2 regions of the Halomonas sp. TG39a genome follow, and region 2 is predicted to be linked to the other one. Evidence: riboswitches for the same ligand, from Rfam matches in the RefSeq annotation. Region 2 holds a riboswitch; the other holds the start of a gene.

Region 1 (4,549 bases), 3.0 Mb from region 2:
GTGATGCGCAAAACAGCAGGCGGCAACGGGTTAGGCGGCGTGCCACTAAACTTGAATCAGGCAAGCTGCCGATACGAATGGCGACATCATACCCCTCTTCCAACAGATCAACGCGGCGGTCGTTCAGATCCAATCGCACTTCAAGCGCTGGATGGGTCTGCATAAATTGGGCAACGAGAGGCGCCAGGTAGCGAGTGCCAAAACTCATTGGCCCATTCACGCGTAGCCGTCCACGCACATCGCTGGTGCCTTGGCCTACTTCGGCGGCGGCTTCATCGAGCGCTTGCAGCACCCCTTGGGCGCGGGCTAAATAGCGCTCCCCGGCTTCCGTGAGATGCAGCCGTCGCGTAGTGCGCTGTATCAGTCGCGCACCCAGTGTCTCTTCCAGCGCCATGACCTGGCGGGATACGCGGGTGCGCGAAATATCCAGCGCTTCGGCAGCCCGGGTATAGCTACCCAGCTCGGCTACCCGCACAAAAGCGACGATGTGCTCTAACTGGTTCATGACGCCGAAACAGCTTGGAAAACCTGAAATGTCCGTGCCGCCTGGTAGGGGTCGGGTTGGCCACAAATGGCCGAGATCACCGCTAGGCCGTTCGCTCCCGCGCGCTGCACGCTAATCGCATGGTTGGCTTTCAGCCCGCCAATGGCCACGCTGGGCAGCGGGCACGCCTTGACCAACGACGCCAGGCCGCCAAAGCCGATGGGCTGGGCATGATCCTGCTTACTCACGGTAGCAAACACCGGGCCAATACCCACATAATCGAGTAACTCCACCGGTGCAGCTTCTAGCTGGGCGAGGGTGTTGATCGACAGGCCAATAATCGCCTGCTCACCTAACAACCGACGCGCCTCTTGAACGGCAGCGTCGCTCTGGCCAACATGCAGGCCATCCGCTTGGCTTTCCAGCGCCACCTGTAAACGGTCATTAATGATCAGCGGCACACCGGTACCCGCCAGCACCGCTTTAAGCCGTTTGGCTTGGGCTATCATCTGTTCATCGCTGGCGTGCTTATCACGCAGCTGCACGATGGTGACGCCGCCTCGTACCGCTGCCTCAACCGTCTGCTCCAAGCCAATGGCGTCGCACAGCGCAGCGTCGGTGACTAAATAAAGCGATAGATCAAACGGCATGGATAGCCTCCAACTGGGCATGGGTGGTGAGGTCGTCAGGGGTGAGTTGATAGAGCGCATCCAACAGTGCGACCTGGAAGCTTCCAGGCCCCTGGGCGCTGCTGCCCGCCCGCTCACCAGCGACGGCAAAGCAGGCCAGCGCGGCTGCCGTTGCGCCCAGTAGGGCATCGCGATTGGCAGCCACAAATCCCGCCACTAGTGCGCTCAGCCCACAGCCCAGCGTTGTTACACGGGGCATCAACGGGTGACCACCGTTAATACGGTAGTGTTGCGCACCGTCCGTTACCCAATCACTTTCGCCGGTCATCGCGACAATACAGCCGTGTTTTTGCGCTAATGCTACCGCTGCATCTACGGCTTGGTCGGTGGCGGCGGTAGCATCCACGCCGCGCCCTTGGCTGGCTAAACCGTTAAGGGTAAGAATTTCTGACGCGTTGCCACGAATCACGCTGGGTTTAGCGGCGAGCAGTTTCGCGCACAGCGTTTGGCGATAGCGCGTGGCGCCAACGGCGACGGGATCCAATACCCAAGGAATTGCGTGTTGATCGGCAGTCGCTGTGGCGGTCAGCATCGCATCGGCCCAGTGGGAGGAGATCGTGCCAATATTGATCGAAAGCCCCGCGGAAATAGCCGTAAACTCGGCGACTTCTTCAGGCGCATGCAGCATGGCGGGCGACGCGCCGGTGGCGAGCAGCAGGTTGGCAGTGCTGTTCATGGCCACATAGTTGGTTATGCAGTGAACCAGAGGTGTCACTGCGCGCAGCGTCTCTAGGTAATCGCCAAGCGGGCGTAGGGTCATAGCATCCTCCCGGCAGGGAGGTGGTAAGCGTTACCACGACTCCCTACGCCGGTGTTATCCGGTTCAGGTTCAAAGGGTGCTTCTCAGCCCGCCGGTAACGGAGGGCGCCCCTGTCGAATGATTACTATCCTTGCCTGGAGTAGCCCTGTAAAGCCCCGAATGCGGACGATGGCCCTCTAGCGAAACGAAATACGTGTACCGTAGGTGAGCATTTCGTCAGGCGTTATGGCTTTCCCCTCTACCCCGATCATCTCGTCGCCGCACTGGTCAGCGAAGGTCAGTACGCCGTGGGTCAGGCCCAGTTGACCTAGGGTGTCGCGTATCTCGCCCGTGCCCAAAAAAGTGCTGACATGGCCCTTGTTGTCGCTCAGGTCAGACACGCCGTTGGCGTGATGAAAACGCACTTTGTAGATGCCATCCATGGATTCAACCTCCACAATCGGCGAAAAGCCGTTGTGCAAGGCATTAGAAAGTTGCTTTAGCGTCAACTGGTCACCCAGCGTCATATCAATCGAACTCATGGAAAACTCCTGGACGGCGCCGTCAATGTGAAGCGTCGCTCATGTGGCAGGAACTGCTTTTTGTAAAGCTTATGAATAATAAGTGTAGGGGTTTTGTTTATGATTGCCAGTACGCTTATGGATAGCGTAATACGACGCTGCCTATGTACTTGTAAGGGCTGGTATTATGACCCTAAAGACCCCATGGTAAGCGGTATGTAAGGTGCAATGATCGACATCAACGACAGGAGGGCGAAATGAGTTTTCAAGGCGAGCAGCACCCCGGCGTCGTCGCCACCCCACCCCAAACCCAAGGGTTTCGCTTAAACCACACCATGCTGCGGGTGAAAGACCCTGAGCGCGCGTTGGCATTCTACTCAAACGTGTTTGGCATGCAGGTAATGCGGCGGCTGGATTTTGAAGAGATGCAGTTCTCGCTGTATTTCCTGGCTAGCTTGGAGCCCAGCGACAGCGTGCCGGAAGATGCGCAAGCGCGTACCGCCTGGACCTTCAGCCAGAAAGGGCTGCTGGAGCTGACCCACAATTGGGGCACCGAAGACAAGGATGACTTTGCCTACCACGATGGTAACGCCGAACCCCAAGGCTTCGGGCATATCTGCTTTAACGTGCCGGATTTAGCGGCGGCTCAAGCGTGGTTTGACCAGCATGATGTCACCTTTGTGAAACGCGCCGATCAGGGCAAGATGAAAGATGTTATCTTCGTTAAAGACCCGGACGGCTACTGGATCGAAGTGATTCAGGCAGACCTGATGGTGGGGAAGAGCGACTCTTGAGGCACGCCAATGGCTGAACTACTGTTCCGGCTGCGCCACGTTACCGACGAAGAAGCCATGGAGGTGCGTGACCTGCTGGCCGCCCATGGCTTTGATACCTACGAAACCCAGGCGGGGTTTTTCCGCCTGGGGGTCGATGCTATTTGGCTGCGCAACCCGCATCAGCACGACGCAGCCATCGCGGCGTTAGAGGCCTATCAGGCGGAGCGCCTGGAGCGTGTCCAACGGGAACATCAGGCGGTGGTTGAGCGGGGCGAGCAGATGACGCTATGGAAACGCCTAGCAGCCCACCCCCTGCAGGTAGTGCTGGTGCTATTAGCGGTGACGCTGATTGTCGCCCTCACGCTTTTGCCGTTCCTGGGGCTGTCGCGGGCCTAAGCTGCTGGCAGGTGGCCGCGCTTGAGGTACATCATCACACCATCATCACCGGCGGTTAATGCCGGTGCCGCACCGCTGGGGTAGCGGCACCAGGTGCCCGCCGTGTAGCTTTGCTCTCCATCGCTCAGCGTGCCTTCCAGAACCAAAAACTCCAGACCGCCCAGCAGCGTGGGGTAGGCAATGGAAGTGCCCGCCGACCAGCGTTCCAGGCTGGTACGTTCCTGCTTGTAAGTGTGCAGCATTTTGTAGGCGATGCGCGGGCGCCGGTCTGGCTGCCAGGGCAACCGGTGGGCAGGTACCGCCAGTTGGAGCGTGTCGTTGGGGTCAAACTGGTGCAGTTTGACAAAAATCAGCGCGCCTTCCTCGCCAATGTTTGGCGTATGGCCGGTGCCGATGGGGTTTCTGAGGTAGCTGCCCGCCGCGTAGCGCCCATGTTCATCGGCGAACACGCCTTCCAGTACCAGAATCTCTTCGCCACCGCCGTGGGTGTGCCGCTCAAACTGGGTGTTAGGGGCATAGCGAACAAGGCTGGTGGCGCGGGCAACTTCATCGCCAATGCGGTCAAACATCATGCGCTCTACCCCCGCACTGGGGGAGGCAACCCACTGATACTCTTCCGGGGTAACACAGGCAAAGTGGCTAAAATCGGCGTTTAAACGCATGGGAAAGGGCTCTTCGCAGTGAAGGTTAGTAACGGGGAGGGGTGATAGTCTCCTTATCGACAGCGAAAATTGCAACAAAAAAGCCGCCCGAAGGCGGCGCCGGTTATGGGGTTTCAGTTAATGCGGTCAGGATATGGTGGGCAGCTTCGATACGCGCCTGGTTGGGGTAGTTGCGGTTGGCCAGTAGTACAATGCCGATTTGTTCGCTGGGCACAAAGGCCACATAGCCGCCAAAACCGTTGGTGGCGCCGGTTTTGTTGTAGAACGCCTCCTGCCTGGGGG
Region 2 (4,549 bases):
CGAATCTACGCACCATTATCAATGACAAGGAACTTCCTTACTATTTGCCATGTGACTATTCTTGAGTGAGGTTGTGATGAACGACATGATGAAAGCAGTGCAGCTGCATAGTTTCGGTGGCCCAGAGGTCTTGCTTTACGAAGATACGCCCCGACCCGAAGTACAAGCCGGTGAAGTGCTTATCCAAGTTAATGCGGCAAGTCTTAACCCACCAGACCTTTACCTGCGCGACGGCTATCGGGCGCTACCTCCAGAATGGCAGCCTAGCCCACATTTCCCGTTGATATTGGGCACTGATGTGTCAGGGGTCGTTGCTGCCATTGGCGACGAGGTTTCCAAAGTCAGCGTAGGTGACCACGTCTTTGCAATGGGGCGTTTTCCCGAAGACCTGATGACGGGCAGCAGCACCTATGCCGAATATGTCAGCGTTCCTGAAAGCCACCTAGCGTTGAAGCCAAAGGGCATTTCTCATGTCGAGGCAGCAGGTGCCCCAATGTCACTGCTTACTGTCTGGCAGTTTCTGGTTGATCCTGGTAATGACCTACCCAATCCATTCCAGGCATTTCGGCATGTGCCTGTCCCACTCGAAGGCAAGACCGTCTTGATCAATGGAGCTAGCGGTGGCGTGGGGCATCTAGCGGTTCAAGTCGCTAAATGGAAAGGGGCGCGTGTGATCGCGGTTGCTTCAGGTAAGCATGAAGAGCTTCTTCGCGAGCTGGGTGCTGACGACTTCATTGATTACACCAAGGCAGCCGCCGAAACGGTCGCACATGACGTGGATCTGGTGCTTGACGCTGTGGGTGGCCCGAACATAGAACGCTTCCTCAGCATTATTAAACCAGGCGGCTCGCTCTTTCTGGTCAACCCCTTGGGCTTTTCTGCCAGGGATGAAGCCGACAGGCTAGGGATTACGGTTTCCTCACTACAGGTGCACTCAAACGGAATGCTGCTGGCGCAGGTCGGTCGCTTGCTCGACGACCGTACCATTCGGATCGTTATCGACAGTACCTATTCGTTGGCAGAAGCATCGGCTGCGCATCAGAGAGCTATGCAAGGCGGCGTTCAAGGTAAGGTCGTGCTTGTCGTTAAACAGTAAATTGTTGCCGCCAATCACAGCAATTCCTTGCTCCAGCGGCGGTATTATGAGGAATAAAACATGCTCATCGTTACCGGATATTTATACGTCGCCCCGGCTGAATTAGCGCGATTTATGACCCACCTAAAAGTACTTGCCGCCACCACGCGGCGGCGTGGTGGAAACATTTCTTATGACGCTGCGGTGGATGACGCGGACGCCGGACGATTGATAGTTTCGGAGCGCTGGGTTGATCAAGCCGCACTGACTGCCCACCTAAACGCCGACAAGACCGTACAGTTTGTCCATCAATGGAGCGGGAGGATGCGCGCTGATATCCGCAAGTACGATGCATTGAATGAACGTGGCCTCAGGGAGGATTAGAAACTCTGTAAACAAAGCCTTCGCGCATAGCTGGACTATATCCGTTACACCTGTGAAGCAGCCCGACTAAGAAGTGTTTGTGGTGCATTGCAGCTCGTTAAGCAAATTTAACGAACCTCTTCTCCGATGTCGCAAGCGCGCTCCAGTCCGCCTTCTGCAGCCATAGGGCTAGGCGCTATAGCCTCAGCATAGCGACGGCCTACCACTATCACATCAACTTCCACCTTTACCCAAGAGCAATAGCCAGCCCCTTGCATCTCCCCCGCCCGCCTCCTACACTCCACCAACGAACAGCTTGACGGGGTGCCGGTGAAATCCGGCTGAGATGGCGCAGGGCGTAGCAATTAATGCTGCCGAGCGCTGGTCCCGCTGAACCTGATCCGGCTAATGCGCTGCTACTTACACAAGTCGCAGCGCGGGTACCGGCGTAGGGATCAAGCGATGGCCACGGCTTCATTTCACGCCACCTTCCGCGCCATTTCCTCGATCTTATTCGCCCACCCCCCGGATCATTACCACCGGAGGCATCATGGGCTACCGCTTTACTGATCTCACCACCGCCTGCCAGCAAGATTGGCGCGCCTATATTGAGCACGATTTCGTGCGTCAGTTGGGCAATGCCACGCTGCCTGAGGCGTCGTTTCGACACTATTTAAAGCAGGACTACCTGTTTTTGATTCACTTCGCCCGCGCCTATGCGCTGGCTGTCTATAAAAGCCCCACCCTTGCCGATCTTCGCCAGGCCCATGAAGGCTTGAAAGCCATTGTGGATGTGGAGTTGGGCCTGCACGTGGGCTTTTGTCAGGAGTGGGCGATTTCCGAGCAAGAGCTGGCCGAACTCCCCGAAGCCAGGGCCACCTTGGCTTACACCCGCTATGTTTTGGATACCGGAAACCGCGGCGACCTGCTGGATTTGCACGTGGCGCTGGCCCCCTGCCTGGTCGGCTACGGCGAAATTGCCAACTGGCTGAACGACCAGCCTTCTACCCTGCGCGGAGCGCAAAACCCTTTTGATGCCTGGATTGCCATGTACGAAGGCGAGGAGTTTCAGGCAGCCATGCAGGCTGAGCTTGAGTGGCTCAATGCCCGCCTTGCCGATGTGTCGCCCGCCCGCTTTGCCGAACTGAGCAAAATCTTCCGCGACGCCACCCGCCTGGAAATCGATTTCTGGCAGATGGGCTTAGCGCTGATAGACGCAGACCCCACTCACTAACCCTGCAAAACAACAATCGTAAGGAGACCGTAATGAGCAAAACCAGCCATTTTTTAGCCGAAACCGCCCAGGTCGATGCCGCCGCCATTGCGCCGCTGCCCGGTTCACGTAAGGTATATATCGAAGGTTCGCGCCCGGATATCCGTGTGCCGTTCCGGGAAATTTCACTGTCACCGACCAAAACCACCGGCATTGATGAAGAGAACCCACCGCTGCTGGTCTACGATACTTCCGGCCCCTACACCGACCCTGACGCCAAGATTGACCTACGCCGTGGCCTACCGGCACTGCGCCGGGTCTGGATTGAAGAGCGTGACGATACCGAATTTCTATCAGGCCCCACGTCTGATTACGGCAACCGCCGCGCCAACGACCCGACGCTTGCCCAGCTGCGCTTTGATCTAACCCGCACACCACGCCGAGCAAAACCGGGCAAGAACGTGACCCAGCTGCACTACGCCCGCCAGGGCATTATCACCCCGGAAATGGAGTTTATCGCCTTGCGCGAAAACCAGCGCCGTCAAGCGCTGGGTACCGCTGAAGTAGAGCGCATTCTGGGCCATCAGCACAAAGGCCAGAGCTTTGGCGCCAGCCTGCCCGAAGAGATCACCCCCGAGTTTGTGCGCGATGAAGTGGCCCGCGGGCGGGCGATTATTCCCAATAACATCAACCACCCAGAAAGCGAGCCGATGATTATTGGCCGTAATTTCCTGGTCAAAATTAACGGTAATCTGGGTAACTCGGCGGTGACTTCTTCTATCGAAGAAGAGGTGGATAAGATGACCTGGGGCATCCGCTGGGGCGCGGACACCATCATGGATCTCTCCACTGGGCAGAACATCCACGAAACCCGCGAGTGGATACTGCGCAACTCGCCGGTGCCGATTGGCACGGTGCCTATCTATCAGGCGCTGGAGAAGGTCAAAGGCGTGGCCGAAGACCTCACCTGGGAAGTGTTTCGCGATACGCTGATCGAGCAGGCCGAACAGGGGGTGGACTACTTCACCATTCACGCGGGCGTACTGCTACGCTATGTGCCGCTCACCGCTAAGCGGGTCACCGGTATTGTTAGCCGCGGCGGCTCAATCATGGCCAAGTGGTGTTTGTACCATCACCAGGAGAGCTTCCTGTACACCCACTTCGAAGAGATCTGCGAGATCTGCAAGCAGTACGATGTGGCGTTCTCCCTCGGCGATGGCCTGCGCCCCGGCTCAGTGGCTGATGCCAACGATGAAGCGCAAATGGCGGAGCTAAAAACCTTGGGCGAGCTGACCCATATCGCCTGGAAGCACGATGTGCAGGTGATGATCGAAGGCCCCGGCCACGTGCCCATGCACCTGGTGAAAGAGAACATGGATAAGCAGTTGGAATACTGCGACGAAGCGCCCTTCTATACATTAGGGCCGCTGGTAACGGATATTGCCCCCGGCTATGACCACATTACTTCTGGCATTGGGGCGGCGATGATCGGCTGGTTTGGCTGCGCCATGCTCTGCTACGTCACCCCCAAAGAGCATCTGGGCCTGCCCAATAAAGACGACGTCAAAACCGGCATCATTACCTACAAGATTGCTGCCCACGCGGCGGATTTGGCCAAAGGCCACCCGGCGGCGCAGCGGCGCGATAATGCGCTATCCAAGGCGCGCTTCGAGTTCCGCTGGGAAGACCAGTTCAACTTGGGGTTGGATCCGGATACGGCCCGCGAATACCACGACGAAACCCTGCCCAAGGATTCCGCAAAAGTGGCCCACTTCTGCTCCATGTGCGGGCCGAAGTTCTGCTCCATGAAGATCAGCCAGGAGGTGCGTGACTATGCTAATGAGCACGGGCTAAACGGCGATCAGGAAGCGGTTATGAAGGGCATGGAAGAGCAGGCG

Evidence for each region. A riboswitch is a leader RNA that binds a small molecule or an ion and turns the genes downstream of it on or off. The one in region 2 is predicted to bind thiamine pyrophosphate.
Region 1: linked by a shared signal. The riboswitch ahead of thiM (hydroxyethylthiazole kinase) and the one ahead of tenA (thiaminase II) in region 2 are both predicted to bind thiamine pyrophosphate.

What each region holds. Positions count from the first base shown of each region.
Region 1 covers NZ_JQLV01000001.1:3,819,630-3,824,178, forward strand. The annotation lists gene U738_RS17205 (LysR family transcriptional regulator) at 1-505, opposite strand, end outside; gene thiE (thiamine phosphate synthase) at 502-1,134, opposite strand; gene thiM (hydroxyethylthiazole kinase) at 1,124-1,933, opposite strand; TPP riboswitch at 1,957-2,055, opposite strand; gene U738_RS17220 (hypothetical protein) at 2,110-2,454, opposite strand; gene gloA (lactoylglutathione lyase) at 2,691-3,227, shown strand; gene U738_RS17230 (DUF6164 family protein) at 3,237-3,605, shown strand; gene U738_RS17235 (cupin domain-containing protein) at 3,602-4,267, opposite strand; gene ampC (class C beta-lactamase) at 4,371-4,549, opposite strand, start outside.
Region 2 covers NZ_JQLV01000001.1:773,262-777,810, reverse strand. The annotation lists gene U738_RS03350 (NADP-dependent oxidoreductase) at 77-1,096, shown strand; gene U738_RS03345 (putative quinol monooxygenase) at 1,157-1,459, shown strand; TPP riboswitch at 1,749-1,910, shown strand; gene tenA (thiaminase II) at 1,989-2,672, shown strand; gene thiC (phosphomethylpyrimidine synthase ThiC) at 2,705-4,549, shown strand, end outside.